3 regions of the Bradyrhizobium sp. DN3 genome follow, and region 1 is predicted to be linked to each of the others. Evidence: predicted binding sites of a transcription regulator. Region 1 holds the regulator's gene; each other region holds the start of a gene.
What was found. The regulator PhoB, encoded in region 1, activates phosphate uptake and scavenging genes when phosphate is short. The targets are predictions, from matches to a motif close to TGTCATNNANCTGTCAT.
Positions count from the first base shown of each region.

Region 2: a site for PhoB is predicted at 2,035-2,051, ahead of AAE027_RS32010 (UDP-2,3-diacylglucosamine diphosphatase). Genes of this name have one in related genera too.
Region 3: a site for PhoB is predicted at 2,636-2,652, ahead of phnF (phosphonate metabolism transcriptional regulator PhnF). Genes of this name have one in related genera too.

Region 1 is NZ_JAULLN010000060.1:2,250-12,146, forward strand. It holds gene argF (ornithine carbamoyltransferase) at 1-201, opposite strand, end outside; gene AAE027_RS38905 (aspartate aminotransferase family protein) at 201-1,409, opposite strand; gene AAE027_RS38910 (GcrA family cell cycle regulator) at 1,878-2,390, shown strand; gene phoB (phosphate regulon transcriptional regulator PhoB) at 2,634-3,341, opposite strand; gene phoU (phosphate signaling complex protein PhoU) at 3,357-4,073, opposite strand; gene pstB (phosphate ABC transporter ATP-binding protein PstB) at 4,085-4,903, opposite strand; gene pstA (phosphate ABC transporter permease PstA) at 4,900-5,745, opposite strand; gene pstC (phosphate ABC transporter permease subunit PstC) at 5,747-6,736, opposite strand; gene pstS (phosphate ABC transporter substrate-binding protein PstS) at 6,908-7,921, opposite strand; gene AAE027_RS38945 (ATP-binding protein) at 8,066-9,364, opposite strand; gene AAE027_RS38950 (putative bifunctional lysylphosphatidylglycerol flippase/synthetase) at 9,398-9,897, opposite strand, start outside.
Region 2 is NZ_JAULLN010000028.1:45,620-55,516, reverse strand. It holds gene AAE027_RS32020 (threonine/serine dehydratase family protein) at 1-79, opposite strand, end outside; gene AAE027_RS32015 (glycosyltransferase family 4 protein) at 142-1,185, opposite strand; gene AAE027_RS32010 (UDP-2,3-diacylglucosamine diphosphatase) at 1,199-2,011, opposite strand; gene thiD (bifunctional hydroxymethylpyrimidine kinase/phosphomethylpyrimidine kinase) at 2,335-3,135, opposite strand; gene AAE027_RS32000 (PAS domain S-box protein) at 3,425-5,404, shown strand; gene AAE027_RS31995 (Lrp/AsnC ligand binding domain-containing protein) at 5,501-5,746, shown strand; gene AAE027_RS31990 (c-type cytochrome) at 5,905-6,834, opposite strand; gene AAE027_RS31985 (CHRD domain-containing protein) at 6,990-7,406, shown strand; gene AAE027_RS31980 (cystathionine gamma-synthase family protein) at 7,479-8,762, opposite strand; gene AAE027_RS31975 (cytochrome c) at 9,118-9,567, opposite strand; gene AAE027_RS31970 (xanthine dehydrogenase family protein molybdopterin-binding subunit) at 9,658-9,897, opposite strand, start outside.
Region 3 is NZ_JAULLN010000026.1:7,094-16,990, forward strand. It holds gene phnE (phosphonate ABC transporter, permease protein PhnE) at 1-847, shown strand, start outside; gene phnE (phosphonate ABC transporter, permease protein PhnE) at 844-1,692, shown strand; gene phnF (phosphonate metabolism transcriptional regulator PhnF) at 1,873-2,601, opposite strand; gene phnG (phosphonate C-P lyase system protein PhnG) at 2,759-3,172, shown strand; gene phnH (phosphonate C-P lyase system protein PhnH) at 3,177-3,785, shown strand; gene AAE027_RS30700 (carbon-phosphorus lyase complex subunit) at 3,789-4,892, shown strand; gene AAE027_RS30705 (alpha-D-ribose 1-methylphosphonate 5-phosphate C-P-lyase PhnJ) at 4,889-5,779, shown strand; gene phnK (phosphonate C-P lyase system protein PhnK) at 5,772-6,584, shown strand; gene phnL (phosphonate C-P lyase system protein PhnL) at 6,593-7,291, shown strand; gene AAE027_RS30720 (alpha-D-ribose 1-methylphosphonate 5-triphosphate diphosphatase) at 7,297-8,454, shown strand; gene phnN (phosphonate metabolism protein/1,5-bisphosphokinase (PRPP-forming) PhnN) at 8,451-9,047, shown strand; gene AAE027_RS30730 (pyridoxamine 5'-phosphate oxidase family protein) at 9,070-9,681, shown strand.

The sequences.
Region 1 (9,897 bases):
GCGCATGGCGACGTCGAACGACACCCGCGTCCGCGTCGAGGGGCGCTCGAAGATCATCGCCAGCGTCTTGCCTTCGAGCGGCCTGACCGGCTGATGCGCCTTCTGCTTCGCCTTCATGGCCGAGGATGCGGCGAGCATGCGCTTGAGCTCCGACAGCGGGAGCTCGTTGATGTCGAGGAAGTGCTTTGGCGACTTGCTCATTAGCTTGCCGCCCGCTTGGTCTGACTGGACGAGATCGCCGTGCAGGCGCGCTCGAGCCGCCCGATGCTGTCCTCGATCTCGGCTTCGGTGACGATCAGAGGCGGCAGAAAGCGCACGACATTGTCGCCGGCGCCGACGGTGAGCAGTTTTTCGTGGCGCAAGGCGGCAACGAGATCACCCGAAGGCACGACCGCCTTGATGCCGATCAGGAGACCCTCGCCCCGCACTTCGCTGACGACATCAGGATGGCGATCGATCACGGAGGCGAGCTTCTGCTTGAGCAGCAGCGACATCTTCTGCACGTGGTCGAAGAAGCCAGGCTTGAGCATGACGTCGAGCACGGCGTTCGCAGCAGAGATCGCGAGCGGATTGCCGCCGAAGGTCGAGCCGTGCGATCCGGGCGTCATGCCGGAGGCCGCTTCCGCGGTCGCAAGGCAAGCACCGATCGGAAAGCCGCCACCGAGCGCCTTCGCCAGCGACATCACGTCGGGCGTGACGCCGAGACGGCGATGCGCGAACAGATCGCCGGTGCGGCCCATGCCGGTCTGCACCTCGTCGAACGCGAGCAACAGGCCCTTCTCGTCGCAGAGCTGACGCAGCGCCTTGAGGAACGCGGGTGTCGACGAACGCACACCGCCCTCGCCCTGGATCGGCTCGATCAGGATGCCGGCGGTCTGCGGACCGATCGCCTTCTTCACGGCCTCGATATCGCCATGCGGGACCTGGTCGAAGCCGTCCATCGGCGGGCCGAAACCTTCGAGATATTTTGCCGAGCCCGTCGCAGCCAGCGTCGCCAGCGTACGGCCATGGAAAGCGCCCTCGAAGGTGATCATGCGATAGCGATCGGGATGGCCTTTGGCAGCGTGATAGCGCCGCACGACCTTGATCACGCATTCCAGCGCTTCGGCGCCCGAATTACAGAAGAACACGAAGTCCGCGAAACTCTCGTTGCACAGACGCGTTGCAAGCCGTTCGCCATCCGGACTCTGGAACAGGTTCGACATGTGCCAGAGCTTCGTCGCCTGCTCCTGCAACGCCTTGACCAGCGCGGGATGGGCATGGCCGAGCGCGTTCACCGCAACGCCCGACGTGAAATCGAGATAGCGATCGCCATTGGTCGCGATCAGCCAGCAGCCTTCGCCGCGCTCGAAACCAAGGTCGGCCCTGGCGAAAACGGGAAGCAGATGCGGCGCGGCGCTGTTGGTCATGACCATCACTTGGATGTTGCATTTGAAAGTTGAGACCTGCCTGGCGTGCCTTGCGCAGCGCACCATTGACCGGTCCGGAAAACGAAACGTGCCGCCTTTTAAGGGCGGCACGCGGCACTATCTTATGCCTGGCAAGACCGGTGTCAATGCCGCCCGGAAAGCCTCGCGAAACGCTGAATCCGTAGTCTTGCGGTGCCGATTTTGCGGGGTTTTCACCACGGAACATGTGGAAGCGAGTCGGCGGACTCTTGCGCGGGAGTCACGCCATATTGTAGCGTTTGGCCTGTCAGATACGACATCTCGTGCAGCGGTTCTGATCCTCTAAGTCCTCATGTACCGGCGTAAACGTTCGGGCGTCAGTAGCGCGCCCGGCGAGCCTTAAGGGATTCTGGCGGCACGGGTTTTTCAAGGCTTAGGCATTCGCTGTGAGGCCCCAGGATGGCGGCGCGCAGCGAGGGAAAGGGTGCAATGACGGTTTTGACCTGGTCCGACGATCGCGTCGAGCAGCTGAAAAAGCTCTGGGAGGCCGGACTTTCGGCCAGCCAGATCGCGGCCGAGCTCGGCAATGTGACCCGCAATGCCGTGATCGGCAAAGTGCACAGGCTCGGCCTGTCGGGCCGCGCCAAGAGCCCATCTTCGGCCGCGCCGCGGCCGCGCAAGGCGCGCCCAGCACAGCACATGATGCGGGTGACCCGGCCGATCTCGCGCGGCAACACCGCGCTGGCGCAGGCCTTCGAGGTCGAGGTGGAGGTCGAACCGGTCACCTACGACAACGTGGTGCCGATGAGCCAGCGGCTGTCGCTGCTGGAATTGAACGAGGCAACCTGCCACTGGCCGGTCGGCGATCCCTCGAGCCCGGATTTCTTCTTCTGCGGCGGCAGGGCGCTGTCCGGCCTGCCCTACTGTGCCCAGCACTCGCGCGTCGCCTATCAGCCGGCCGCGGATCGCCGGCGGGCGCCGGCCAAGCCGAGCACGCGGTGAGTTCGTTCTGAGGCCAGAAATGAGCCGTCGTGCGATCGCGGCTCTACATGATCGGTGTCGTCCCGGCGAAGGCCGGGACCCATAGCCACCGAATGCCATTTGGCGAAGACTCTCAATGATGCGGCTGCACCGTGCAATCAAGACCGCGCCCAATCGATAGATCACGCGGTATGGGTCCCGGCCTTCGCCGGGACGACACGGAAATTGGGGCGACAGCTCGCTAACTCATCCCCACCAAACGCCTTACGTCTGCTCCGCTTTCGCAAACCGATCATCCAGCGCATAGCCGGCGCCGCGGACGGTGCGGATCGGGTCCTGCTCGCGGCCGAGATTGAGCAGCTTGCGCAGGCGGCCGATATGGACGTCCACGGTGCGCTCGTCGATATAGATGTCGCGGCCCCAGACGCTGTCGAGCAGCTGCTCGCGCGAGAACACGCGGCCGGGATGCTCCAGGAAGAACTCCAGCAGGCGATATTCGGTCGGGCCGAGATCGATCGGCCGGCCCGAGCGCGCCACCCGGCGCTTGTCGCGATCGAGCTCGATGTCGCCATAGGCGAGCACGGTGGCGAGCCGCTCCGGACTTGCGCGCCGCAGAAGGCCCTTCACGCGCGCGAGCAGCTCCGGCACCGAGAACGGCTTGACGATGTAGTCGTCGGCGCCGGTCGCAAGACCCCGCACCCGCTCGCTCTCCTCGCCGCGCGCGGTGAGCATGATGATCGGGAGCTGCTTGGTCTCGGGACGGGTGCGCAGCCGCCGGCACAGCTCGATGCCCGACAGTCCCGGCAGCATCCAGTCGAGCACGATCAGATCCGGGATGTGTTCCTTGAGGCGGGTGTCGGCGTCGTCGCCGCGCATCACCGTCTCCACGTCATAGCCGTCGCCTTCGAGGTTGTAACGGAGAAGCTCGGTGAGAGCTTCCTCGTCCTCAACCACCATAATGCGTGCGCCCATGTTGTCGTCGCTCCCTCAGGTATTCGGTACCGTCGTGGCGAAGGTCGTCATATCGCCCTTCGGCCGCTTGTCGGTGATCGCCTGACCCTCGATCATGTAGAACACGGTCTCGGCGATGTTGGTGGCGTGGTCGCCGATCCGCTCGATGTTCTTGGCGCAGAACATCAGATGGATGCAGAACGAGATGTTGCGCGGATCCTCCATCATGTAGGTGAGGAGTTCGCGGAACAGCGAGGTGCAGATGGCGTCGACTTCCTCATCGCCCTTCCACACCGCCATTGCCGCCGGCAGATCATGCGCGGCATAGGCGTCCAGCACCGACTTGACCTGCTGCTGCACGAGGTCGGTCATGTGCTCCAGGCCGCGAAACAGTTTTAGCGGATGGAAGTCCGTCTCCAGCGCCGCAACGCGCTTGCCCATGTTCTTGGCGAGGTCGCCGATGCGCTCGAGATCGGTGGCGACGCGCATGGCGCCGACGATCTCGCGCAGATCCACCGCCATCGGCTGGCGGCGGGCGATGGTGAGCACGGCGCGCTCCTCGATGCGCTTCTGCAGCGCATCGAGCTCGGCGTCGGTGGTGACGACGCGCTGACCGAGCGCGACGTCGCGGCGGATCAGAGCGTCGACGGAATCGACGATCATGCGCTCGGCGATGCCGCCCATCTCGGCGACCAGGCGGGTGAGCTCCTGGAGGTCGGTGTCAAAGGCCTTTGCGGTATGTTCAGTACCCATGTCCCGTCTCCTCAGCCGAACCGGCCGGTAATGTAATCCTGCGTACGCCGGTCGCTCGGCGACGTGAAGATCTTGCTGGTGTCGTCGAACTCGATCAGTTCGCCGAGATACATGAAGGCGGTCTTGTCGGAGACGCGCGCCGCCTGCTGCATGTTGTGGGTGACGATCGCGATCGTGTAGTTCTCGGACAGTTCCTGGATCAGCTCCTCGACCTTGGCGGTCGAGATCGGATCGAGCGCCGAGCAGGGCTCGTCGAACAAGATCACTTCAGGCCGCACCGCGACCGTGCGGGCGATGCAGAGGCGCTGCTGCTGGCCGCCGGAGAGCGACAGGCCCGAAGCGTTGAGCTTGTCCTTGACCTCGTTCCACAGCGCGCCGCCGCGCAGCGCCTTCTCGACCCGGTCGTCCATCTCCGACTTCGAGATCTTCTCGTAGAGGCGGATACCGAAGGCGATGTTCTCGTAGATCGTCATCGGGAACGGCGTCGGCTTCTGGAACACCATGCCGACGCGGGCGCGCAGCAGATTGAGGTCGAGCTTGGGGTCGAGAATGTTGGTCTGGTCGAGCATCAGCTGACCGGTGACGCGCTGGCCCGGATAGAGGTCGTACATCCGGTTGAAGATGCGCAGCAGGGTCGACTTGCCGCAGCCCGACGGGCCGATGAACGCCGTGACGCGGTTGGTGCCGAGCGTCAGGTTGATGTTCTTCAGCGCGTGATGCTCGCCGTAATAGAAGTTGAGGTTGCGCACCGTCACCTTGGCGGGCGCTTCCGGCAGCGGATGCGAGGCCAGGTGAGCGTTGGAACTCACGGATACGGACAGGTCGGTCATTTTGCGGTCCTCTCGGCACCGAGGATGCGGGCGCCAATGTTCAGGGCAAGCACGGTGAGCGTGATCAGCAGCGCGCCGCTCCAGGCGAGTTGCTTCCAATAGGCGTAGGGGCTCTGCACGAAATTGTTGATGGTCACGGGCAGGTTGGCCATCGTCTTGTTCAGGCCGAGGCTGAAGAACTGGTTCGACAGCGCGGTGAACAGCAGCGGCGCGGTCTCGCCGGCGACGCGGGCGGTGGCGAGCAGCACGCCGGTGATGAGGCCGGAGCGCGCGGCGCGGTAGGCGATGCGCTTGATCACCAGCGAGCGCGGCAGGCCGAGCGCGGAGGCCGCCTCGCGCAGCGCGTTCGGCACCAGAAGCAGCATGTCCTCGGTGGTGCGAAGCACCACGGGGATGACGATCACGGCGAGCGCGAGGCTACCCGCGATCGCCGAGAAGCCGCGCATCGGCACCACCACGGCGCCGTAGATGAACAGGCCGATGATGATCGAGGGCGCCGACAACAGGATGTCGTTGATGAAGCGGATCACCGAGGTCAGCTTGTCGTTGCGGCCGTACTCGGCGAGATAGGTGCCGGCGAACAAGCCGAGTGGCGCGCCGATGCCGACGCCGAGCACGGTCATGATCAGCGAGCCGACGATGGCGTTGAGCAGGCCGCCTTCGGAGGAGCCGGGCGGCGGCGTGTTCTCGGTGAAGACCTGGAGGTTCAGGCCGCTAAGGCCGTTGTAGAGCAGCGTGATCAGGATCAGCGCGAGCCAGGTGACGCCGAAGGCGGCGGCGGCGATGCAGAGCCCGCGGATGACGATGTCGGTGCGGCGGCGGCGTGCGTAAATCGGGTTCATGTCACTTCCCCGCCTTCTGTTCCAGACGCAGCAGCATCAGCCGCGCGGCCGCGAGCACGAAGAACGTCAGCACGAACAGGAGCAGACCGAGCAGGATCAGGCCGGACTGGTGCAGGCCGTCGCTCTCGGCGAACTCGGAGGCGATCGCGGCCGAGATCGTGGTGCCCGGTGCGAAGATCGACGAGGAGATCCGGAACGAGTTTCCGATGATGAAGGTCACCGCCATGGTCTCGCCGAGCGCGCGGCCCAGCGCCAGCATGACACCGCCGATGATGCCGACACGGGTGTAGGGGATCACCACGCTGCGGACGACTTCCCAGGTGGTGCAGCCGACGCCATAGGCGGCCTCTTTCAGCACCGGCGGCACCGTCTTGAACACGTCGACCGAGATCGAGGTGATGAAGGGCAGCACCATGATGGCGAGGATCAGCGCGGCATTGAACAGGCTGAGATAGGACGGGGGACCTGCGAAGATTGCCCCCAGCACCGGAACGCCGTCGAAGACCCTGATCATGAAGGGCTGGAAGGTGTTGGCCAGGAACGGGCCCAGCACGAAGAAGCCCCACATGCCGTAGATGATCGACGGAATGCCGGCGAGCAGCTCGATCGCCATGCCGATCGGGCGGCGCAGCCATTGCGGGCAGAGCTCGGTGAGGAAGATCGCAATGCCGAGACCGACCGGAATGGCGATCAGCATCGCGATGAAGGAGGTGACGAGCGTGCCGTACATCGGCCCGAGCGCGCCGAGCACGGGCGGATCGGCCGAAGGCGCCCAGCGCTGCGTCCACAGGAACGACAGGCCGTATTCCTTGATCGCCGGGAAGGCGCCGACGATCAGCGAAATGATGATACCGCCGAGGATCAGCAGCACCGAGATCGCGGAAAGCCGCGTGATCCAGTAGAAGGTGACGTCGCCGAGCTTGAACGCGCTCAAGGCCTTGGCGCGGTCATACGGTCCGGCGTCGTCGATTACATCGCTCTGAACAGCCATCTCTGCCACGCCGATCCCCTGTACCCGTTCTCTATACGCTTGTTGCCGGAGTTGTGCCCCGGATGCGGCGCGAGCTGCGAAGCGGTGCGACGCTGATCCGGGGCCCGGTTCTTGTGGGTCCCGGGCTGCGCAGCAGCGTTTCACGCTGCAGCGCGTCCCGGGACATTCGCTTCAGCTCTTGATCTCGGCAGCCCAGGTCTTCTCGATCAGCTGGACGACGCTGTCCGGCATCGGGATGTAGTCGAGCTCTTCAGCCGCCTTGCCGCCGTTCTTGAAGGCCCAGCGGAAGAACTTGATGGCTTCCTGGGAGGCAGCCTTGTCCGTCGCAGACTTGTGCATCAGGATGAAGGTCGCCGCCGTGATCGGCCAGGACTTGTCGCCGGGCTGGTCGGTCAGGATGACGTAATAGCCAGGAGCCTTGGCCCAGTCGGCGTTGGAGGCGGCGGCCTGGAAGGCCTCGACGGTCGGCTGCACCGGCTTGCCGGCCTTGTTGACGAGACCGGTGTAGGTCAGCTTGTTCTGCTTGGCATAGGCGTACTCGACATAGCCGATCGAGTTCTTGGTCTGGCTGATGTTGCCCGACACGCCTTCGTTGCCCTTGGCGCCGACGCCGACCGGCCACTCGACCGCGGTGCCCTCACCGACCTTGCTCTTCCAGTCCGCGCTGGCCTTGGAGAGGTAGTTGGTGAAGTTGAAGGTGGTGCCCGAACCGTCCGAACGGCGGACCACGGTGATCGCCTCCGCGGGCAGCTTCACGTTCGGATTGAGCTTCTTGATCGCGGCATCGTCCCACTTGGTGATCTTGCCGAGATAGATGTTGGCCAGCGTCTCGCCATCGAACACCAGTTCGCCGGGCTTCACGCCCTCGAGGTTGACGACGGGGACGATGGCGCCCATCACCATCGGCCACTGGACGAGGCCGTCCTTCTCGAGCTGCTCGGCCTTGAGCGGCGCGTCGCTGGCGCCGAAGGTCACGGTCTTGGCCTGGATCTGCTTGATGCCGCCGCCCGAGCCGATCGACTGGTAGTTCAGACCGTTGCCGGTCTCCTTCTTGTAGGCGTCAGCCCACTTCGAATAGATCGGGAACGGGAATGTCGCACCGGCACCCGTGATGTCGGCTGCAAACGCCGCCGTCGTCGATGCGGCGACCAAGCCGGCAGCGACGATAGTCTTGAGGAAATTCATGCTGGTCTCCATACAGGGGAGCGAAGCGCCATCCGCGCCCGATCGCGCTCCCCGCGCCGCCCCTTTAGGAGCGGTCGGCTGTGCTTTTACGAAGGTTTCGTGACAGCTGGATGACACCCTCAAGCGATTGGAATCGCTTGATTTTCACGTCGAAGCCGGAGGCCTGGCCTGGGGAAAACAAGCGGTAAAAGTGGCGCCCTGTTTGGGTACGCTTTCGATCAGGAGCCGGCCGCGATGCCGGTTAAGAATATGTTTCACCAGCGATAATCCGAGCCCGGTTCCACCCTGCGAGCGGCTGTCGCCGACGTCGACCCGATAGAAGCGCTCGGTCAGCCGGGGCAGGTGCTCCGGCGCGATGCCCGGGCCGAAATCCCGGACCATGGCCCGGATTTCCTGAGATCCATCAGTGGCCGCGCTTGACGTCAGCGACACGATGACGCGTCCGCCCGAGGCGCCGTATTTGAGCGCATTCTCGATCAGGTTCTCGAACAGGCGAAGCAGCTCCTCGCGGTCTCCCGCGATCATCACGGGGGCTTCCGGCAGATCGGTCTCGACATCGACCTGGCGTTCCCGCGCCAGCGGCTCGAGCCCGTCGGCGACCTGGAGGATTATCGGCAAGAGGTCGACCAGGGTGTCGGGGCGGACATGGGCCGACAGCTCGACCCGCGACAGCGACAGCAGATCGTCGATCAGGCGCGCCATACGGGTGGCCTGATTGTGCATGATGCCGAGGAAGCGCTCGCGCGCCTTGGGATCGTCCTTGGCCTGGCCCTGGAGCGTGTCGATGAAGCCCGACAGCGCGGCGAGCGGCGTGCGCAGCTCGTGGCTGGCATTGGCAACGAAGTCGGCCCGCATCTCCTCGACCCGGCGCAGCGGCGTCTGGTCGTGGAAGGTCATCAGCATGCATTTGTCGGCGCCGCCGAAGGTGGTCGGCACCGGCACCGGCGTAATCATGAGCTCCATCCAGCGATCGACCGGGACATGGTCGAGATAGGTCGCGCGCCGCGGCTCGGTGGTCGCGATCGCCTCGCGCAACGCCGTGATGATCTCCGGCGAGCGCAGCGCGAACTGGGCGAGCTCGTTCCTGCGCAGCGCCGGCGCGAGCTGGGCGGCGGCGGCATTGAGATGGATGACGCGGCCGGCGCGGTCGAGCAGTACCGCAGGATCCGGCATGCCGGCGACGACGGCGGCCACCGCCGCGCTCTCGACCGGGTTGATGCGCCTGACATCGTCGCGCGAGGCTGTGGGATCGTGCAGGCGCCAGGGGATCAGCGCCGCGGCTGCGATGCAGAGGAACACGATCGCGGCATGCAGCGCCGACAATTCGCCGAGCGAGACCACCACCGACAGCGCCAGCGCCGCCGCGATCAGGATGATGGTCGAGTGCCGCAGCCGATCGGACCAGGGCTGGGCGTTGGGAGAAGATGGGGCGTCGATCGCCATCGGGGAGGGCTTCTCCTTAAAGGCTTGCGCCGCTCAGGCGCCGCTGTCGCTGCGCTCTCTCACATAAGCGGCCTCACGCGCCGGGCCGGGGTCGAGCTTGAGCGCCGCCTGCTGCAAGCGCTTCGAACGTGCGCCGATGATAACTTCGCGAAACGTCAGCAAGATTACAGATAGAACGAAGGGGGACAGATAATAGAGGACGCGGAACAGCAGCATCCCGCCCAAGAGCTCCTCGCGGTCCATCTGCCAGAGGCCGACCAGCATGGCGGCATCGAACACGCCAAGACCTCCGGGCGAATGGCTGGCAAAGCCGAGCAGTGTCGCCGAGACGAAGATCACCGCGACCACGACGAAGCCGAGGTTGGGCTCGTCCGGGACCAGCACGTACATCGCGAGCGCGCAGAAACCGAGATCGACGATGCCGATCGCGATCTGGAGCAGCGTCAGCGGGCCGCCCGGCAGCACCACGGTCCAGGGCCCGCGACCGACCACGCGCGGCTGGGTCCAGACCCACACCACATAGGCGACCAGCC
Region 2 (9,897 bases), on a different contig from region 1:
TGCGGATGGCGTAAGGCGCGATCACGCGCGCTGCGGCATCGATGTCGGCGGGGCCGACCGGGAGGAGCTGTTCGGTCATGGCCGACTTTATCGCGGCCGACGAGCCGCGGGCAAGACACCTCCCCGCGAGGATTTTCCCCGTCAGGCGACGAAGCGTGGCTGTTCCGCCCCGTTCCGGCCCGGCAGTACCGCGCCGACCGCCTCGATGCTAGCCACGAAAGCCCTGGCCGAAGCCTCCCAGGTGTAATTGGCGGCGAACGCGACGCAGTCCTGCCGGGAGATGTCGAGCGCGGCGAAACAGGCGCTGCGCAGATCGTGATCGAGAACGCCGACCGGCGCATTGCCGATCACGTCGCGGGGACCCTTCACGGGGAAGGCCGCCACCGGCAGGCCGCTCGCGAGCGCTTCCAGCAGGACCAGGCCGAACGTATCGGTCTTGCTCGGGAACACGAAGACGTCGGCCGCAGCATAGATTTCCGCCAGCGCCTCGCCATGCTTCTCGCCGAGGAAGATCGCATCGGGATAGGCCTGTTCGAGCGCGGCACGCGCCGGACCGTCGCCGACGATCACCTTGGTGCCGGGCAGATCGAGGTCGAGAAAGGCCTCGAGATTCTTCTCCACCGCGACCCGGCCGACCGACAGGAACACCGGCGCCGGCAGACAGAGGTCGATCGCGCGCGGGTGGAACAAATGGGTGTCGACGCCGCGCGGCCACAGCACGACATTGTCGAAGCCGCGCTCGCCGAGCTCGCGGGCGAGCGCGGGCGTTGCCGCCATCACGGCGCGGCTGGGCGCATGGAAGCGGCGCAGCGCGCGCCAGATCAGCGAGCCCGGCACCGGCACGCGGGCGCGGACATATTCGGGAAAGCGGGTGTGGAAGCTGGTCGTGAACGGCAGCCTGCGCTGCCGGCAATAACGGCGGACCATCAGGCCGATCGGCCCCTCCGTCGCAATGTGGATGCTGTCCGGGCGCGCCTCTTCGATCAGCCTTGCAATTCGCGCCGGACGCGGCATCGCGAGGCGCACATCGCGATAGCTCGGCATCGCAAAGGTGCGGAACGATTGCGGCGTCAGGAACGTAAACGCGATGCCGAGCCCCTCGGCGGCGTCAGCGAGTTTGGCCAGCGTCCGAACCACACCGTTGACTTGCGGGTGCCAGGCGTCGGTCGCGACCAGGATGCGCATCAGGCAGCTCTCATCAGGCAGCTCTTGCCGCGACCTGCGGGACTTGTGCGGGCTTCTGCAAATGATCCGCCCAGGTGATGATCTCGAAATGGCCGTCGTCGTGCTCGACGAGGGCCGTGCAGCTCTCGACCCAGTCGCCGCAATTCATGTAGCGGATGCCGGCCTCGTCGCGGATCACGGCATAGTGGATGTGGCCGCAGATCACGCCGTCGGCCTCATGGCGCCGCGCTTCGGCGGCGAGCGCCTGCTCGAACGCGCCGATATAGTTGACGGCGTTCTTGACCTTCTGCTTGGCCCATTGCGACAGCGACCAATAGGGCACGCCGAACAGGCGGCGGAAGAAATTGACCAAGCGATTCATCTGGATCGCGAAGTCGTAGGCCTTGTCTCCGAGATGGGCGAGCCAGCGCGCATTCTGCACCACGAGGTCGAAGATGTCGCCGTGGATGACGAGATAGCGCTTGCCGTCGACGCCGGTATGGACGGTGTTCTCGACCACGTCGATGCCGCCGAAATGCGTGCCGTAATAGTTGCGCAGGAACTCGTCGTGATTGCCGGGAATGTAGATGATCTTGGCGCCCTTGCGCGCCTTGCGCAGCAGCTTCTGGACCAGGTCGTTGTGCGATTGCGGCCAGTGCCAGCTCGATTTCAGCGCCCAGCCGTCGACGATGTCGCCGACGAGATAGATGGTGTCGGCATCGTGGTAGCGCAGGAAGTCGAGCAGAAGGTCGGCTTGAGAACCGCGGGCTCCGAGATGAACGTCGGAGATGAACAACGTGCGAAAGCGCCGCTCCGGGCTCTCGTCACTCACATCGTAGCTTCCCATGCGCCAGCCTGTAACAATGTCCCGTGACAGGGGGATGACCGATTGAACCTTCGAGGCACCTTCAAATACGAATCACGCCTTGCCTCGCCCTGCCCGCGAATATCAGTCGCATGCGACAATCAGGCGACATCGCGCCGCAACGGTCTCCGCAAGACCAGATTCCCGCTGGAACCCACGAGGCAAGTGCGCTCCCTCTCCCGCTTGCGGGAGAGGGTTGGGGTGAGGCTGCCTCCTCAAGCGATGACCCCCGAGTGGAGAGAGCCCTCACCCGCGCCTTTCGGCGCGACCTCTCCCGCAAGCGGGAGAGGTTGAGCGAGCCCGCGTCAGTAAAACTTGTGGAAATGATGGATCGGTCCGTGGCCATGCCCGACGCTGAAGCGGTCAGCGGCCGCGATCGCGGCGCTGATCCAGGCCTTGGCATTGCGCACCGCTTGCTCGAGCTCCTCGCCCCTGGCGAGCCCCGCCGCGACCGCCGATGACAGCGAGCAGCCGGTACCATGGGTGTTCTTGGTGGCGAGGCGCGGCGCGGCGAGCGCGATGGTGCTGTCGGCATCGATCAGATAGTCGATGCTCTCCGCGCCCGCGCCGTGCCCGCCCTTGACCAGGACTGCGCGGCAGCCGAGCGCCAGCAGGCGGCGCCCCTGGCTTTCGATCTCGGCCTCGCTTTCCGCCACGGGCTCCTCGAGCAGCGCAGCGGCCTCGGGCAGGTTCGGCGTGATCACCGAGGCGAGCGGTATCAGTCTCGTGCGCAACGCTTCGACGGCCTCGGAGGCCAGCAGCCGGTCGCCTGACGTTGCCACCATCACGGGATCGAGCACCACGTGGCGCGGCGCCCAGCGCGACAGCGCGGCCGCGATCGCCTCGATGCTGGCGGCCTGGGCCACCATGCCGATCTTCACCGCGCCGACATCGAGATCGGAAAACACCGCATCGATCTGTGCGGTGACGAACTCCGCCGGCACCGCGTGAATGCCGGTGACGCCGCGCGTGTTCTGCGCCGTCAGTGCCGTGATGGCGGAGGCGCCATAGACGCCGAGAGCGGCAAAAGTCTTCAGGTCCGCCTGGATGCCGGCGCCGCCGCTCGAATCGGAGCCGGCGATGGTGAGCGCGACCGGGGTCGTCATCGCGGGATGCATTTGCTTGAGGACACCGCCATGGCCTGTCGTAGCGCGACCGTGGAACAGCAGCAAGCGCCACGGCCCGCCGCCATGATTCGTGGCGGCCCGTCGCGCCCGCAACCGGCGCGGCATCGCCCCCGCAATCGTGCCGGCCTGAAAAATCGAGCATCGCCATAGCCTTGATAACCTGCCCTTGGCGTCCGCACCGATGAGTGAGACGTTAGGTGGTGGAATCGTCCAGCGACACCATTCGCGCGAGCCGCCCCCGGCTCGCACGTTTTCCCGGGGTGGAATTATGTGGGCCTATTTTGAACGTCTCCTCGACTCCTCGATGCTGTCGCCGCACGGCATCTGCCTGTTGTGGGAACCCGAACTGATCTGGCTCCATGTCGTTTCCGACGCCTGCATCGCCGCCGCTTATTTTTCGATCCCGTTCGCGCTCGCGATCCTCGTCACCAAGCGGCGCGACCTCAAATTCGGTTGGGTCTACTGGGCGTTCGCGATCTTCATCATGGCGTGCGGCCTGACCCATGTGCTGTCGATCTACACGCTTTGGGTCCCGATCTATGGCATCGAGGGCCTCGTCAAGGCGACCACAGCGGTCGCGTCCGTGGTGACCGCCGCTGCGCTCTGGCCGCTGCTGCCGAAGATCCTGACGATTCCTTCTCCGTTCGAGCTTCGGCAGGTCCAGGCCGCGCTCGAGGAGGAGGAAATCAAGAGCCGGGACGCGACGCTCCTGCTCAAGCAGGTCGGGGAAGCCCAGCGCGCGATGCGCGACAGCATGGCGCGCCTCACCGCAATCGTCGAGACCGCGGTCGACGGGGTCATCCTGTTCGATGCGCAGGATCGAATCCTGCTGTTCAATCCGGCCTGCGAGCGCTTGTTCGGCTACCGGGCCGACGAGGTGATGGGCCGGCACATCGGCATGCTGATGCCCGAGGCAGCTGCTGCGTCCGACAGCCGCACGGGGCATTTCGCGACCGGCGGCGAGGCCATCGGCCTGCGCAAGGATGAATCGACCTTTCCGATGGACCTGTCGGTGGGCCAGGCGCGGCAGGACGGCGAATTGATCTTCGTCGGCATCATCCACGATCTGACCACGCGCAAGCTGACCGAGCAGCAGCTCCAGCAGGCGCAGAAGATGGAGACGGTCGGCCAGCTCTCCGGCGGCATCGCGCACGATTTCAACAATCTCTTGACCGTCATCATCGGCAACGCCGAGCACCTCAGCGAGCAGCTCAAGGCGAGGCCCGACCTCAAGCGGTTTGCCGACGACATCTGCCAATCGGGCGAACGCGGCGCCGAGCTGACGCAGCGCCTGCTCGCGTTCAGCCGCCGCCAATTGCTCCAGCCTCAGATGATCGATTGCCGCGGCCTGCTCGATTCCATGTTCAAGCTGCTCAAGCGCACCTTGCGCGAAAATGTCGAGATCAGGACGAGCTCCGGGCCCGGCACGATCATGGCCTTTGCAGATCGCACCCAGCTCGAATCCGCCGTGCTGAACCTTGCGCTCAACGCACAGGATGCCATGCCATCCGGAGGACATCTGACGCTGAGCACGGAGCTGGTTGCGATCGACGACGACTATCGTGTCCTTCACCCGGAAGTCGCATCCGGCACTTACGCGTTGATCTCGGTCACCGACGACGGCGAAGGCATGACGCCTGATGTCACCGCGCGCGCCTTCGAGCCGTTCTTCACCACCAAGGAGGTCGGCAAGGCCTCCGGCCTCGGTCTCAGCATGGTCTATGGCTTTGCCAAGCAATCCAATGGCCATGTCTCGATCTACAGCGAGGCGGGTCTTGGGACGACGGTCCGGATCTACCTGCCGCGCGCCGACGCAGGGCAAACACAGGCCGACCTTGCGGACGGCGAGGACACGGCGCCCAGAGGATACGAGACCATCCTGATCGCCGAGGACGATCCGTTCGTCCGCTCCTCCGCGATTCGCAGGGTGGAAGCTCTCGGATACCGCGTCGTCGCCGCCGTCAATGGCAAGGAGGCCCTGCAGCAGCTGCGCACCGATCCCAGCATCGACATGTTGTTCACCGACATCGTGATGCCGGGCGGCATGAGCGGCTGGGAGCTTGCTGATCAGGCGCGGCGGATTCGCCCGGGCCTGCCGGTCCTGTTCACCTCGGGCTACGCGCTGGAGACCCTGGTGGAGCAGGGCCGCGCGCATGCCCAGGCGATCGTGCTGACCAAGCCCTATCGCAAGGTCGAGCTCGCGCAGCGGCTCAGGGATGCATTCGCCGCGGCGGCCGTCGCCTCCTGAGCGCCTGATAGCCATCTGGCGGCCGGCAAGTTCGCTTGCTAAATGCGGCCGGTTTTGGCCTATTAGCCGGCCAGATGTGCTTTCGGAGTGACCGCGATGGTTCCCTTTTTCGTCCAGATCAAATGCAAGCTCGGCCAGTCCTATGTGGTCGCCAATGCGCTCGCCGAAGCCGAGATCGCCTCCGAGATCTACTCCACGGCCGGTCAATACGACCTCCTGGTGAAGTTCTACGTCGACAAGGACACCGACATCGGCCACTTCGTCAACGAGAAGGTGCAGGTGCTGCCGGGCATCCAGGACACCCTCACCATCATCACGTTCAAGGCGTTCGGCACGAGCTAGCGCCGCGTCTTTATGTGAGATGAGTTCGGTAAAATCGATGCGAGCCAAGAGGTCAGCTCTCCCGAAGGGAGAGGTCGGATCGCATCGATAGATGCGATCCGGGTGAGGGGTTACAGTCTCACTGAACGCCGCAGCCCCGGACATCCGATCGAGCTACACTAGCTGCCCTGCTTGCGCTTGGGCGGCGTCGGCCCGTCCACAGGCGGCAGCGATTTGACGTAGTCCGCCATCGCCGCGAGATCGGCGTCCGGCAATTGCGAGGTGTTCTTGATGACGCGCGTCATCGCGCCGCCGGCGCTGTCGCCGTCGGGCAATTCGCCGGTCTTGAGGAAATAGGCGATGTCCTTCGCGCTCCAGTCACCGAGGCGCTTCTGGGTGATGTTGGGGACCCACCCCTCGCCTTCCGGATTGGGCCCGCCGGCAAACCGCTCGCCGGAAATGATGCCGCCAAGCGCGTTGCGCGGGGTGTGGCATTCGGCGCAATGGCCGAAACTGTTCACGAGATAGGCGCCACGATTGAATTCCGGCGACTTCGCGGCGTCGGCGACGAAGGGCTTGTCGTCCAGAAACAAGAACTTCCAGATGCCGATGTTGCGCCGGATGTCGAAGGGAAAGCCGACGTCGTGGTCACGCACTTTGCCTGCAACGGCCGGCAGCGTTTTCAGATACGCAAAGAGATCGAGCACGTCCTCGCGCCTGGCGTGCTGATAGGAGGTGTAGGGAAACGCCGGAAAGTAATGCTGCCCGGACGGCGAGACCCCGTGCATCACCGCATTGACGAAATCGGCATCCGTCCATTTGCCGATGCCGTCGGCCGGATCGGGCGAGATGTTCGGCGCGTAGAACGTTCCGAACGGCGACTTGATCGCGACGCCGCCACCGAGCCTGAGACGATCGGGCTGATTGGGAACGGCATGGCAGGACGCGCAGCCGCCGACGTTGAACATCACCTCGCCATTGGCAAGATCAGGCGCATGGGGCGGCGGCGTGGTGCTCGCAGCCGCCACCACCGGCGCGCTGAGCCACCAATAGATGCCCGTAGCGGCGATCGCGACGAGCAGCGCCACGAAAATTGTTCGTTGCAACATGCTGATCCATTCATTCGTTGCGGCGAACCTATGACCGATCTCCGTGCGGCTCCAACCACAAAGAATTTAGCCCGCCCTGGCCGGAAACGGGAATAAACTGAAATGCCGACTGTTGAAAGTTAGCCAGCCCGAACGGGTTTTGCAGGGAGAATGTCATGAACAAGACCGTCATCGCCATGTGCGCGCTCGGTGCCGTCGCTTTTGCAGGCCCGGCCTGCGCCGAAAAGCTGAAAGCCACGCTCGACGGCAAGTCCGAGGTACCCGCAACGACAACCAGCGGCACCGGAACGGCCGATTTGAACTACGATGCCGCCAGCAAGAAACTGTCCTGGACCGTCAACTATTCCGGGCTCTCTGGCCCTGCCACCGCGGCTCATTTCCATGGCCCGGCCGAGGCGGGCAAGAACGCCGGCGTTGCGGTCGCGATCCCGAACGCGGCGGCGAGCCCGGTCAAGGGCGAAGCGACGCTCACCGACGCGCAGGCCGCCGATCTGCTCGGCGGCAAGTACTACATCAACATCCACACGGCGGCGAACCCGGGTGGCGAGATCCGCGGCCAAGTGACGAAGTAAGCGCAAACGCTGTTTCGCTGCGGAAGGGCCGGACGCAGGAGGGGCGTCCGGCCTTTTCGATTCTCGCCACGCTCAAGCCGCGTTCAGCGCCTGCGCGAGGTCGGCGATCAGGTCCGACGGATTTTCGATTCCGATCGACAGCCGGATCGTGGAATCGAGGACACCGATTTTCCGGCGGATGTCGGCGGGAACGCCGGAATGGGTCATCGTCGCCGGCAGGCTGGCCAGCGATTCCGTTCCGCCGAGACTCACGGCGAGCTTGAAGATCTGGAGCGCGTTGAGGAATTTGACGGCCGCTTCCTTGCCGCCGACGATATCGAACGAGAACGTGGAGCCGGCCCCTGAGCACTGCTCCGCGAACACCCGTCCGGCTGGCGATGCGTCCTCGTGATGACCGAGATAGTGGACTTTCGCCACCTTGGGGTGATCGCGCAAATAGTCCGCGACGAGGCGCGCATTCACATCGGCCTTTTCCATGCGCAGGCTCAGCGTCTCGAGCGACCGGTTGATCATCCAGCAGGAATGCGGATCGAGCTGGGTGCCGATGGCGCCGCGCAGCGCCTTGATCCCCTTCATGAGCGCCTTCGAGCCGAGCGCGGCGCCCGCGATCAGGTCGGAATGACCGCCGACATATTTCGTGAGCGAGTACAAGGAAATATCTGCGCCGTGCTCGATCGGCCGCTGAAACACCGGTCCGAGCAGCGTATTGTCGCAGGCGATGATCGGCGTGTGTCCCTGAGCCTTTCCGATGACTTCGGCGACACGGCGCATCATCGCAATGTCGACCAGCCCATTGGTCGGGTTGGCGGGAGTTTCGATCAGGATCATCGACACCCGACCCTTGCCCATGGCCTCCTCCGCAGCCTGCTTGACTGCCGCCTCGTCGATGCCGTCGGCAAAGCCGACCGCGCCGATCGACAGACGCGCAAGCGTGTTCGTCAGCAGCGTTTCCGTCCCGCCATAGAGCGGCTGGGAGTGCAGAATGACGTCGCCGGGGCGCACGAAAGCCAGGATCGTGGTTGCGATGGCCGCCATGCCGGACGAGAACAGAGCGCAGCTCTCGGTGCGCTCATAGATCGAGAGCCGGTCCTCGACGATCTCGCTGTTGGGGTGATTGAAGCGCGAATAGACCAGGCCTGCGCCCATCCCCTCCGGCGGCTCGCGCCGGCCGGCGACGTAGTCGAAGAAGTCCTGGCCGTCGTCGGCCGTCTTGAACACGAAGGTCGAGGTCAGGAACACCGGCGGCTTGATGGCGCCTTCCGACAGTTGCGGGTCATAGCCATAGGTCAGCATCAAGGTTTCCGGATGCAGCATATGGTTGCCGATGTGGGTCTTCGACGGGAATGGTTTTGCCATGGCCTATCTCGCTGTTGCTTCAGTTCCTCGCCGGGCGTTGGAACTCCTGCTATCATGAGGCAGTCAGGCGCGAGATGCGCCAGCATCCAACAGCTCACATCAATGCCGCGGCGGCTGAAGCAAACATAACCGCTCTCACGGCGATCCGTCAGGCCTTGCGGAGGTAATTTCCTGTCGCGCTGCGCTGCGACTCGCGGCCCATGGTCGCGCAAAAAAGGGCGGCTGCTTTCGCAACCGCCGTTTCGTGAGTCCTAGTAGCCCGGATGGAGCGCAGCGCAATCCGGGACGGACTATCATTCTTGGATAGATCTCCCGGATTTCGCTTCACTCCATCCGGGCTACGGACTTGGCCCTGTTATTTCAACTTCACCCGATACGTCTCGTGGCAATCGGTGCAGCGATCGTTGATCGCGGTATAGGCCGCTTTCAGGCTCGCGACATTGGTGATCTTGCCTTTGACGTCGGCGATCGCCTTCTGCACCGGAGGGATTTTGGAGTCGAAATCGGCCTTGTTCTGCCAGACCTTTTGCGAGGCGCCATAGGTCGCGTTCACCACGTCCTGCTTGGGATTGACCTCGAAGGTCTTCGCGATCTTGGCGACATCGGCTTCCATGCTGGCGATGGCCCGATCGACCGCTTTCTGGTCATAGGGGATGTCGCCCTTGGTCATCTTCTGGATGATTCCATACTGGTTCTTGGCGATCGAGCGCATCAGATTGTCCTGCTGAACGGCGATCTCCTGCTGCGCCGTCACGGCGCCCACACCCAGCAGCAGGGTACCCGCGACAATCATCGTTCGTCTCATCGGCTTGTGTCTCCGAGGCGGTTGGGGGAATTCGGCCATCATGAATAGAACCCCGCGCAGGGCGTTTATTCCCGCGCGGGAGGATCCGGGCTAGAGACTGTGACGGCGGTGATGCTCGTTGATCGCGATCCACACCCGCTCGGGCGTTGCCGGCATGTCGATGTGGTCGATCTTGTATTCGCGCCAGAGCGCATCGACGATGGCGTTGACGACGGCCGGACAGGAGCCGATCGCGCCGGCCTCGCCCGCCCCCTTCACGCCCAGCGGATTGGTCTTGCAGGGGATGTTGTTGGTCTCGAACACGAAGGCCGGCCCGTCCGCCGCGCGCGG
Region 3 (9,897 bases), on a different contig from region 1:
TGCCGTGCTCAACGCCGCCTATCGCCAGGCGGTCGCGCGCAGGCGATGGCGCCTCCTGTTGGGAGCCGGTATCTTTGCCGCAGCGCTGGTTCTTGCCGCGATCGGCGCCGAAGTGAATTTGCGCACGCTGTTCACGTATTTCGGCAACTTCATCAGCTATTTCGACCGCATCCTCACGCTCGACAGCGGCCAACGGGTCTGGACCGATTTTGGCGAGTGGCTGTGGGGCTGGCGCAAATGGCTGAGGATGCTGGGCGAGACGCTGCTGATCTCCTATGTCGGCACGCTGATCGGCGCGACCTTCGCCTTTGCCCTGAACTTCTTCGCGGCGGAGAACACCTCGCCCGCGCCCTGGCTGCGCTTCGTCGTGCGCCGCCTGCTCGAATTCGCCCGCACCGTTCCCGGCATCGTGTTCGCACTGGTGTTCGTCATCGCCTTCGGCCTTGGTCCGATGGCGGGCGTGCTCGCGATCGCGATCCATTCCACCGGCGCGCTTGGAAAACTGTTCTCGGAGATCGTCGAGAACGCCGACATGAAGCCGGTCGAAGGCATCCGCTCGACCGGTGCGAGCTGGCTCTCCTGCATGCGCTTCGCCGTCGTGCCGCAGGTCACCGCGGGTTATGCCAGCTACGCGCTGCTGCGCTTCGAAATCAACGTCCGCGAAGCCTCGGTGATGGGTTTTGTCGGCGCCGGCGGCATCGGCCAGGAGCTCGTCGTCGCCATCCGCAAGTTTTATTACTCCGACGTCAGCGCGATCCTGCTCACCATCATCGTCACCGTCTTCATCATCGACATCACCACCGGCTGGCTGCGCGGCCGCCTGTTCGGCAAGGAGGCGCGGACGTGACGAAGCCGCAGCAGGTCGACACACGAGAGATCCGCGCGCGCTACCCCGATGTATTCGACCGGCCGGCCTCGGCGCGGCTTGCAACGCCCGCGATGATCGTCGCGGCGTTCGCGATCCTCACCTACGGCCTGGTCGATCTCGACTTCTCGCCGTCGCGGTTCCTCGCCGGCCTCAGCCAGCTCGGCTGGATCAGCCTGATGATGATTCCGCCCGATCCCGGCTCCTCGCTGCCGGTCTATCTGAAAGCGCTGGGCGAGACGCTCTCGATCGCGCTGCTCGGCACGACGCTGGCGGCGCTGTTCGCGCTGCCGGTGAGCCTGCTCGCCGCGCGCAACGTGGTACCGTCAATCATCCTGCGCTTCCCGGTTCGCCGCTTCCTCGATTCGATCCGCGGCGTCGACACGCTGATCTGGGCGCTGGTGTGGATCAATGTGGTCGGGCTGGGCCCGTTCGCAGGCGTGCTTGCCATCGCCGTGTCGGATTTCGGTGCCTTTGGAAAACTGTTCTCGGAGGCGATCGAGGGCGCCGACCAGAAGCAGGTCGAAGGCATCCGCGCCTCCGGCGGCAGCGCGCTGCACGAGATCCGCTTCGGCCTGCTGCCGCAGGTTTTGCCCGTGATCGCCGGCCAAGTGCTCTATTTTATCGAATCCAACACCCGCTCGGCCACCATCATCGGCATCGTCGGCGCCGGCGGCATCGGCCTGCAGCTCGCCGAGCAGATCCGCGTGCTGGAATGGCAGAAGGTGTCGTTCCTGATCCTGATGATCCTGGTTGCGGTGGCCGCGATCGATTTCGTCTCGGGCAAGCTGCGGTTTGCGATTATTGGGCGAAGGGCGGTGGCCTGAGCGTGGGTGCGTACTCCTCTTCCCTTCTCCCCCTGTGGGAGAAGGTGGCGCGAAGCGCCGGATGAGGGGTATGTCTCCACGAACTCAAATTGGCGTGTCCGGAAAGATACCCCTCACCCGTCTCGCCGCTACGCGGCGAGCCACCCTCTCCCACAAGGGGAGAGGGTGAAGAGGCGTCCCCTACGACTCCACCAGAAACTCCACCCGCTCTGCGGCGAAGCGCGAGTGCTTGGTCACCAGCGGCTTGCCGTCGAGAGCGTGGTCGGTCGCATCGACCACCAGGATCGGACGTCCCAGCGCAAGATCGAGCCGGGCGGCGTCGGTCGCGTCGACGATGCCGGCGGTGATCCGGGTCGCGCCGCGGCGGTAGTCGCGAATGCCGTAGTGCTCCAGCAATTTCGTCATCGAGCGTGTCGCGGCGAACACGGCGCCGGCGCCGGGAAACAATTCCGCCGACAGCCAGGTGGTGGAGACGCAGATCGGCGTGCGGTCAGCGAGGCGGATCGCCTCGATTCGCACCAGCGGCGCGCCGGTCTTCAGGCCGAGCTCGCGCGCCAGCTCGCGGGTTGCAACATCGTCGGATGCCTCGATCAACTGGCCGCGCGGCTCGCGGCCGCCGGCGCCGACGATCTCGGAGAAGCGCGTGCGCGAGCGCAGCGGATAGGCGAGCTTCTGCGCCTCGACATAGGTTCCGCTGCCGCGCTCGGCCCGCACCAGGCCGCGCTCGGCAAGCGCGGCCAGCGCGCGCCGCACGGTGTGGCGATTCACGCGGTAGGTTTCGGCGATCTCCATCTCGCCCGGTAATTTGTCGCCGGCGGCAAAGCGGCCGTCGGCAATGCCGCGCTCGATGCCGTCGGCAACGAGGCGCCACAGCGCGACGCCCGACGATGCAGTGTCTTGCATGCTCATATCGCCGGTCAGCCTAGCCCAGAAATCACGCCTTTGTCACGAAACAGTCATGGCGCTCCACTATGAAGTTGTCTAGTATCATAGACAACTTAGAATCGGCAAGGTCGGTGAACCGGTGACCCAACGCAACAACCAGCAAGCCCAGCGCAAGGCCGCGATGGCCGTGCTGGCGCACGCGGAGGCGGGCGAGATCGCCGCTCGCCTCCGCAACTTAGCCCTGCCGGCCCATCAGGATCTGCGCGAAGGCGAAAACGGTCTCGTCATGCTGCGCGGCCGGGTCGGCGGCGACGGTGCCCCGTTCAACCTCGGCGAAGCCACGGTGTCGCGCGCTGCGGTGCGGCTTGCGAGCGGCGAGGTCGGCTTCGGCTACACCCTTGGCCGCGATGGTGAGAAGGCGCGGCTGATCGCGCTGTGCGACGCGCTGGTGCAGTCCAGCGATTTCGGCGCAGCCGTCGAGCGCGACGTGATCGCGCCGTTGCGCGAGCAGCTTATGACGAAGCGCCAGCAGGCGGCGGCGCAGACTGCCGCGACTAAGGTTGAGTTCTACACCATGGTGCGCGGTGAGGGGTGAGATCATGACCACGATTGCGGAACTGCCGCCGGGTTTTGCCGACAAGGTGTTGTCGGCGCAATCGACCTTCCGCTCGGTGATGGACGCGATGGCGCGGCCGGGTTCGGTCCAGCGCATCGTGCCGACAGCTGGAACGCCCCTTACGATGATGCGCGGCACCGCTGCGATCGCGCTGACGCTGTTCGACCACGACACGCCGCTCTGGCTCGATTCGCGCATGGCGCAAAGTTCCGACGTGGTGAAATGGCTCAAGTTCCACACCGGCGCGCCCGTGGTGCAGGACACGTCGATTGCGAGCTTTGCGCTGATCGGCGACGGCGCCGCGCTTCCGCCGCTCGAGCGCTTCGCGCTCGGCACCAGCGAATATCCGGATCGTTCGACCACATTGATCCTCCAGGTCGAGAGTCTGGGCTCAGGACGCAGCTTCGAGCTGCGGGGGCCCGGCATCGACGGCACCGCGATGCTCCAGGCGTCGATCAAGCCGTTCGACCTGTTCGAGCGCCTGCGGTTCAACGAGCCGCTGTTTCCGCGCGGCCTCGATGTGGTGCTGGTCGCCGATGATGCCGTGGTCGCGATTCCGCGCACCGCGCGCGTCGCGAACAAGGGAAGTTGAAGCATGTATGTCGCAGTCAAAGGCGGCGAACGCGCCATCGAGAACGCCCATCGCCTGCTCGCCAATGCGCGGCGCGGTGACCAAAGCGTTCCGGAAGTCACGCTCGACCAGATCTCGGAGCAGCTCGGCCTCGCCGTCGACCGCGTCATGAGCGAAGGCTCGCTCTATGATCGCGAACTGGCGGCGCTCGCGATCAAGCAGGCGCGCGGCGACCTGATCGAGGCGATCTTCCTGGTCCGCGCCTTCCGCGCCACGCTGCCGCGCTTCGGCGCGAGCGAGCCGGTCGACACCGGCGCCATGCGCGTGCAGCGGCGGGTGTCCTCGACCTTCAAGGACATTCCGGGCGGCCAGATCCTCGGGCCGACCTTCGATTATACCCACCGCCTGCTTGATCCCTCGCTCGCCGAAGGCTTTGTGCCGGAGGCGCCGGCGACAGCCGAAGCCTCGACCGCGGCGACGCCGCGCGTGACGGATATTCTCGGCCGGGACGGACTGATCGAGTCTTCGCCGCATGCCGAAGACGGCGCCGGCGTCGGCGATCTCACCCGCGAGCCGCTGAATTTTCCGGCAGACCGCGACCTGCGCCTGCAAAATCTCGCGCGTGGTGACGAAGGCTTTCTGTTGGCGATGGGCTATTCCACCCAGCGCGGCTATGGCCGCAACCATCCCTTCGCCGGCGAGATCCGCTTCGGCGAGGTCGAGGTCGAATTCTTTGCCGAAGACGTCGGCTTCGCCGTGCCGCTCGGCTCGATCGAGCTGACCGAGTGCCAGATGGTCAACCAGTTCAAGGGATCGGCGACGGAAGCGCCGTGCTTCACCCGCGGCTATGGCCTCGCCTTCGGCCAGAGCGAGCGCAAGACCATGTCGATGGCGCTGGTCGACCGCGCATTGCGTGCCCGCGAGCTTGGCGAGGAGGCGCTCGCCCCGGCGCAAGATGAAGAATTCGTGCTGTCACATTCGGACAACGTCCAGGCGACCGGCTTCGTCGAGCATCTCAAGCTGCCGCACTATGTCGACTTCCAGTCCGAGCTCGGCCTGCTCCGCAAGCTGCGCCAGGAGTTCGTGGATGCAAATGCGCCCGATGCCATGAAGGAGGCCGCGGAATGAACGCGCCCGCCTACAATTTCGCCTATCTCGACGAGCAGACCAAGCGGATGATCCGCCGCGCGATCCTCAAGGCGATCGCGATCCCCGGCTATCAGGTGCCGTTCGCCAGCCGCGAAATGCCGATGCCCTATGGCTGGGGTACAGGCGGCGTGCAGGTGACGGCAGCGATCCTGGGACCTGAGGACGTGCTGAAAGTGATCGATCAGGGGTCCGACGATACCACCAACGCGATCTCGATCCGCAAGTTCTTCGCCAAGACCGCGGGCGTCGCCACGACGACGGCGACGATTGATGCGACCGTGATCCAGACCCGTCACCGCATCCCGGAGACGGCGCTGAATGAAAACCAGGTGCTGGTCTATCAGGTGCCGATCCCGGAGCCGCTGCGCTTCCTCGAGCCGCGCGAGACCGAGACGCGGCGCATGCATGCGCTCGCCGAATACGGCCTGATGCATGTGAAGCTCTATGAGGACATCGCCCGCTTCGGCCATATCGCGACCGCCTATGCCTATCCGGTGAAGGTGAACGCGCGCTATGTGATGGATCCCTCGCCGACGCCGAAATTCGACAATCCCAAGATGGACAATTGTCCGGCGCTGCAATTGTTCGGCGCCGGCCGCGAGAAGCGCATCTATGCGATCCCGCCTTATACGCAGGTGGTGTCGCTCGATTTCGAGGACCACCCGTTCGAGCCCTACCGCTTCAACGCGCCCTGCGCGCTGTGCGGCGCGGAGAATTCTTATCTCGACGAGATCGTCACCGACGACAGGGGCGGACGCATGTTCGTCTGCTCGGATACCGATTATTGTGAGGGCCGGCAGGCCGCCGGCCATCACGGCAGCCTGAGCGCCGCGCCGTACAAGGAGAAAGCGGGCTCACATGGTTGATCAAGACTTGGCTGACCTCGATACGCTCGAAAACGACCAGCCGCTGCTGGTCGCGGAGGCGCTGAGCAAGTCCTTCGGCCGCATCGCCGCCTGCCGCGACGTTTCCTTCGCGCTCTATCCCGGCGAAGTGCTGGCGATCGTCGGCGAGTCCGGCTCCGGCAAGTCGACGCTGCTGCAAATGCTGTCGGGCCAGCTCGCGCCGAGCGCCGGCCAGGTCTCCTACCGGATGCGCGACGGAATCACTCGCGATCTCACCACGCTCGGCGAGGCCGAGCGGCGCTTCCTGTTCCGCACCGACTGGGGCTATGTGCACCAGGATCCCGCGCAGGGCCTGCGCATGGCGGTCTCGGCCGGCGCCAATGTCGGCGAGCGGCTGATGGCGGTCGGCTGGAATCACTATGGCCGCATCCGCGATACCGCGTCGGACTGGCTCACGCGGGTCGAGATCGATATCGCGCGCATCGACGATGCGCCGCGCACCTATTCCGGCGGCATGCGCCAGCGCCTCCAGATCGCCCGCAACCTCGTCACCGAACCGCGGCTGGTGTTCATGGACGAGCCGACCGGCGGGCTCGATGTCTCCGTGCAGGCGCGCCTGCTCGACCTCCTGCGCAGTCTGGTCGCCGAGCTGCACCTCGCCGTCATCATCGTCACCCACGACCTCGCAGTGGCGCGCCTGTTGTCGCACCGCGTAATGGTGATGAAGGGCGGCCGCGTTATCGAGACCGGTCTCACCGACCAGGTGCTCGACGATCCCCGCGAGCCCTATACGCAACTCCTCGTCTCCTCGATTCTCCCGCCATGAGCCTCCCAATGACCGCAATGATCGACGTTGCCGATGCCCAGAAGACCTTTACGATGCACCTGCAAGGCGGCATCGAGCTGCCGGTCGTGCGCGGCGTGACCTTCCACGTCGCCCCGGGCGAATGTGTCGTGCTGTCGGGGCCATCAGGCGCCGGCAAATCGTCGATCCTGAAAATGATTTTTGGCAATTATCGCTGCGACTCCGGCCGCATCGGTATCCGCCATCGCGGCGCGCTGATCGATCTCGCTAGTGCCGAGCCGCGACAGGTGCTCAACGTTCGCCGCTCTACCATCGGCTATGTCAGCCAGTTCCTGCGGGCGGTGCCGCGGGTTGCCACCATTGACGTGGTCGCAGAGCCGCTGATCGTCAACGGCCTGGCGCGCGCTGAAGCACAGCAGCGCGCAGGCAGCCTGCTGCATCGTCTCAACATCTCCGAGCGGCTCTGGCAGCTTCCGCCTGCGACCTTCTCCGGCGGCGAGCAGCAGCGCGTCAACATCGCGCGCGGCTTCATCTCGGATTTGCCGATCCTGCTGCTGGACGAGCCGACCGCCTCGCTCGATGCCGCCAACCGCGCCGTCGTGGTCGAGCTGGTCACTGAAAAGAAGCGCCAGGGTGTCGCCATGGTCGCCATTGTCCATGACGACGAAATCCGTCATCTGATTGCCGACCGCATCGTCGATGTCACCAGCTTCGCCGCCGCGGCCTGAAGGGAATGGATATGAACGCCAAGGACACCGTCATCGCCAACGCCAGGATCGTGCTGGCCGACCGGGTGATCGAGCAGGGCTGGCTTGCTCTCGCGGGCGGACGCATCGCCGAGATCGGCGAGGGCAGGGCGCCCGCCGGAGCCGAGGATGCCGGCGGCGACCTCATCATGCCCGGCCTGATCGAGCTTCACACCGACCATCTCGAAGCGCATTACGTGCCGCGGCCAAAAGTGTTCTGGAATCCGGTCGCCGCCGTCATCTCCTATGACGGCCAGCTCGCCACATCAGGCATCACCACCGTGTTCGATTCGCTCCGGGTCTGGCGCGAGGACGGCGCGGAGGAAGTCGACGGCCGCGCCGGCGTGCTCGCCGCCGCAATCACGACTGCGCGCGATGCCAGCCTGTTGCGTGCCGACCATTTCCTGCATCTGCGCTGCGAAATCCCGATGCCGAGCGTGGTCGAGGAGGCCAAGGAGCTGATCGACCGTCCCGATGTCAAGCTGATGTCGCTGATGGATCACACGCCCGGCCAGCGCCAGTTCCGCGACGAGGTCAAGCTGCGCGACTATTATCGCGGCAAGGGCGGCGGCAAGACCGACGCCGAGCTCGACGAGCTGTTCGCAAAGCGCTTCGAGTACCAGAAGCAATATGCAGCGACCAACATGCGCGAGATCGTGGCGCTGGCGCATCAGTACAAGATTCCGCTGGCGAGCCATGACGACACCACCGAGGAGAACGTCGCGGACGCCGTGCGCGACGGCGTCGCCGTGGCGGAGTTCCCCACCACGCTGGAGGCCGCGCGCGGTCTGCACCAGGCTGGCATCGATATCCTGATGGGCGCGCCCAACGTCGTGCGCGGCGGCTCGCACTCCGGCAATATCGCCGCCGTCGATCTCGCGCGTGAAGGCCTGCTCGATATCCTGTCGTCGGATTACATCCCATCGAGCCTGCTGATGGGTGCGCTGCAGCTGCCCGAGCATGTGCCCACGATCAGCCTTCCGTCGGCGATTCGCACAGTGACCAAGGCGCCTGCCGATGCAGTCGGACTCACCGATCGCGGCGAGGTCGCGATCGGCAAGCGCGCCGACCTGATCCGCGTGCATGTTGCCGGCAGCGTTCCCGTCGTCCGCAGCGTCTGGCGCGAAGGGAGCCGCGTCGCATGAGCGAAACCGCGGCCATGGCGCAGGATGCAGCGGGCGCGATCGGACCCGGGCGGCTGGTGCTCGTGATTGGTCCGAGCGGCGCCGGCAAGGATACGCTGCTGCGCCTGGCGCAGGCGGCGTGTGGTGAGGATCACGATATCGTCTTTCCACGCCGCGTCGTGACGCGGGAATCCTCCGGTCACGAAGACAATGTCGCGCTCGGCCCCGACGAATTCCGCCGCGCGCAGCAGCGTGGCGATTTCGCCGTGCACTGGGAGGCGCACGGACATTGCTACGCGCTGCCGCTCGAGATCAACGACGATATCCGTGCCGGACGCACGGTCGTCGTCAACGTCTCGCGCACGGTGATCGGCGCGTTGCGCCAAACCTATGCCAATGTCGTGGTGGTCGCGATCACGGCGCCGCCGGACGTGCTGGCGCAACGGCTTGCCGCGCGGGCGCGACATAGCGACGGCAACATCGCGGAACGGCTGTCGCGCAGCGTCGATCATGCGCAGGCGCTGGCCGATGTCACCATCCTCAACGCCGGCAGCGCGGAGTATCATGGCCGCCAGCTCCTGCGGGTGATCAGGAACGACGGCTGGCAGGAATAACCAGCGCAACCAGGAGTGTGGAATGTCGGTGATCGAAACGGTCGAACAGCTGGAGGCCATCTATGGTGTCACCAACGATGCCTCGACCGTGAAAGTCGCCGACCATGTCACGCCGCTCTACCGCATCTACATCGAGAAGGCGCCGTTCGCGGCGCTCGCCACCATCGGGCCGGAGGGGATCGACTGCTCGCCGCGCGGCGATCTGCCCGGCTTCGTCCGCATCCATGACCCCAAGACGCTGATGCTGCCGGATCGCCGCGGCAACAACCGGGTCGACTCCCTGCGCAACATCGTGCGCGATCCCCGGGTGTCGCTGATGTTCTTGATTCCCGGCTCCGGCAATGCGGTTCGTGCCAACGGCCGCGCCCATCTCTCGATTGATCCCGAGCTGCTGGCCTCGTTCAAGGTCGAAGGCAAGGCGCCGCGCAGCGTCATGGTGATGAGCGTGGACGAGATCTATTTCCAGTGCGCCCGCGCCATCGTCCGCTCCGATCTCTGGAATCCAGACAAGCGCGTCGATCCGAAAACCCTGCCGACGCCCGGCCAGATCCTGGCCGAGATGAGCGAGAACAAGGTCGGCGGCGAAGAATATGATCGCGCCTGGCCCGCGCGCGCCGCCGCGACGATGTGGTGAGTCTCCGTTCTCTCTCGTCTCCCTCGCCCCGCTCTTGCGGGGAGAGGGCGGGGTGAGGGGCTCTCTCCGCGTATCAGATCGTCGATAGACCTGTACCCCCTCACCCGGATTGCATCTTCGACGCAATCCGACCTCTCCCCGCAAGCGGGGCGAGGTGAAGAGGGCGCCTGCCGCCAACGCCATGCCGCAGCACCGGAATCGTAGGGTGGGCAAAGG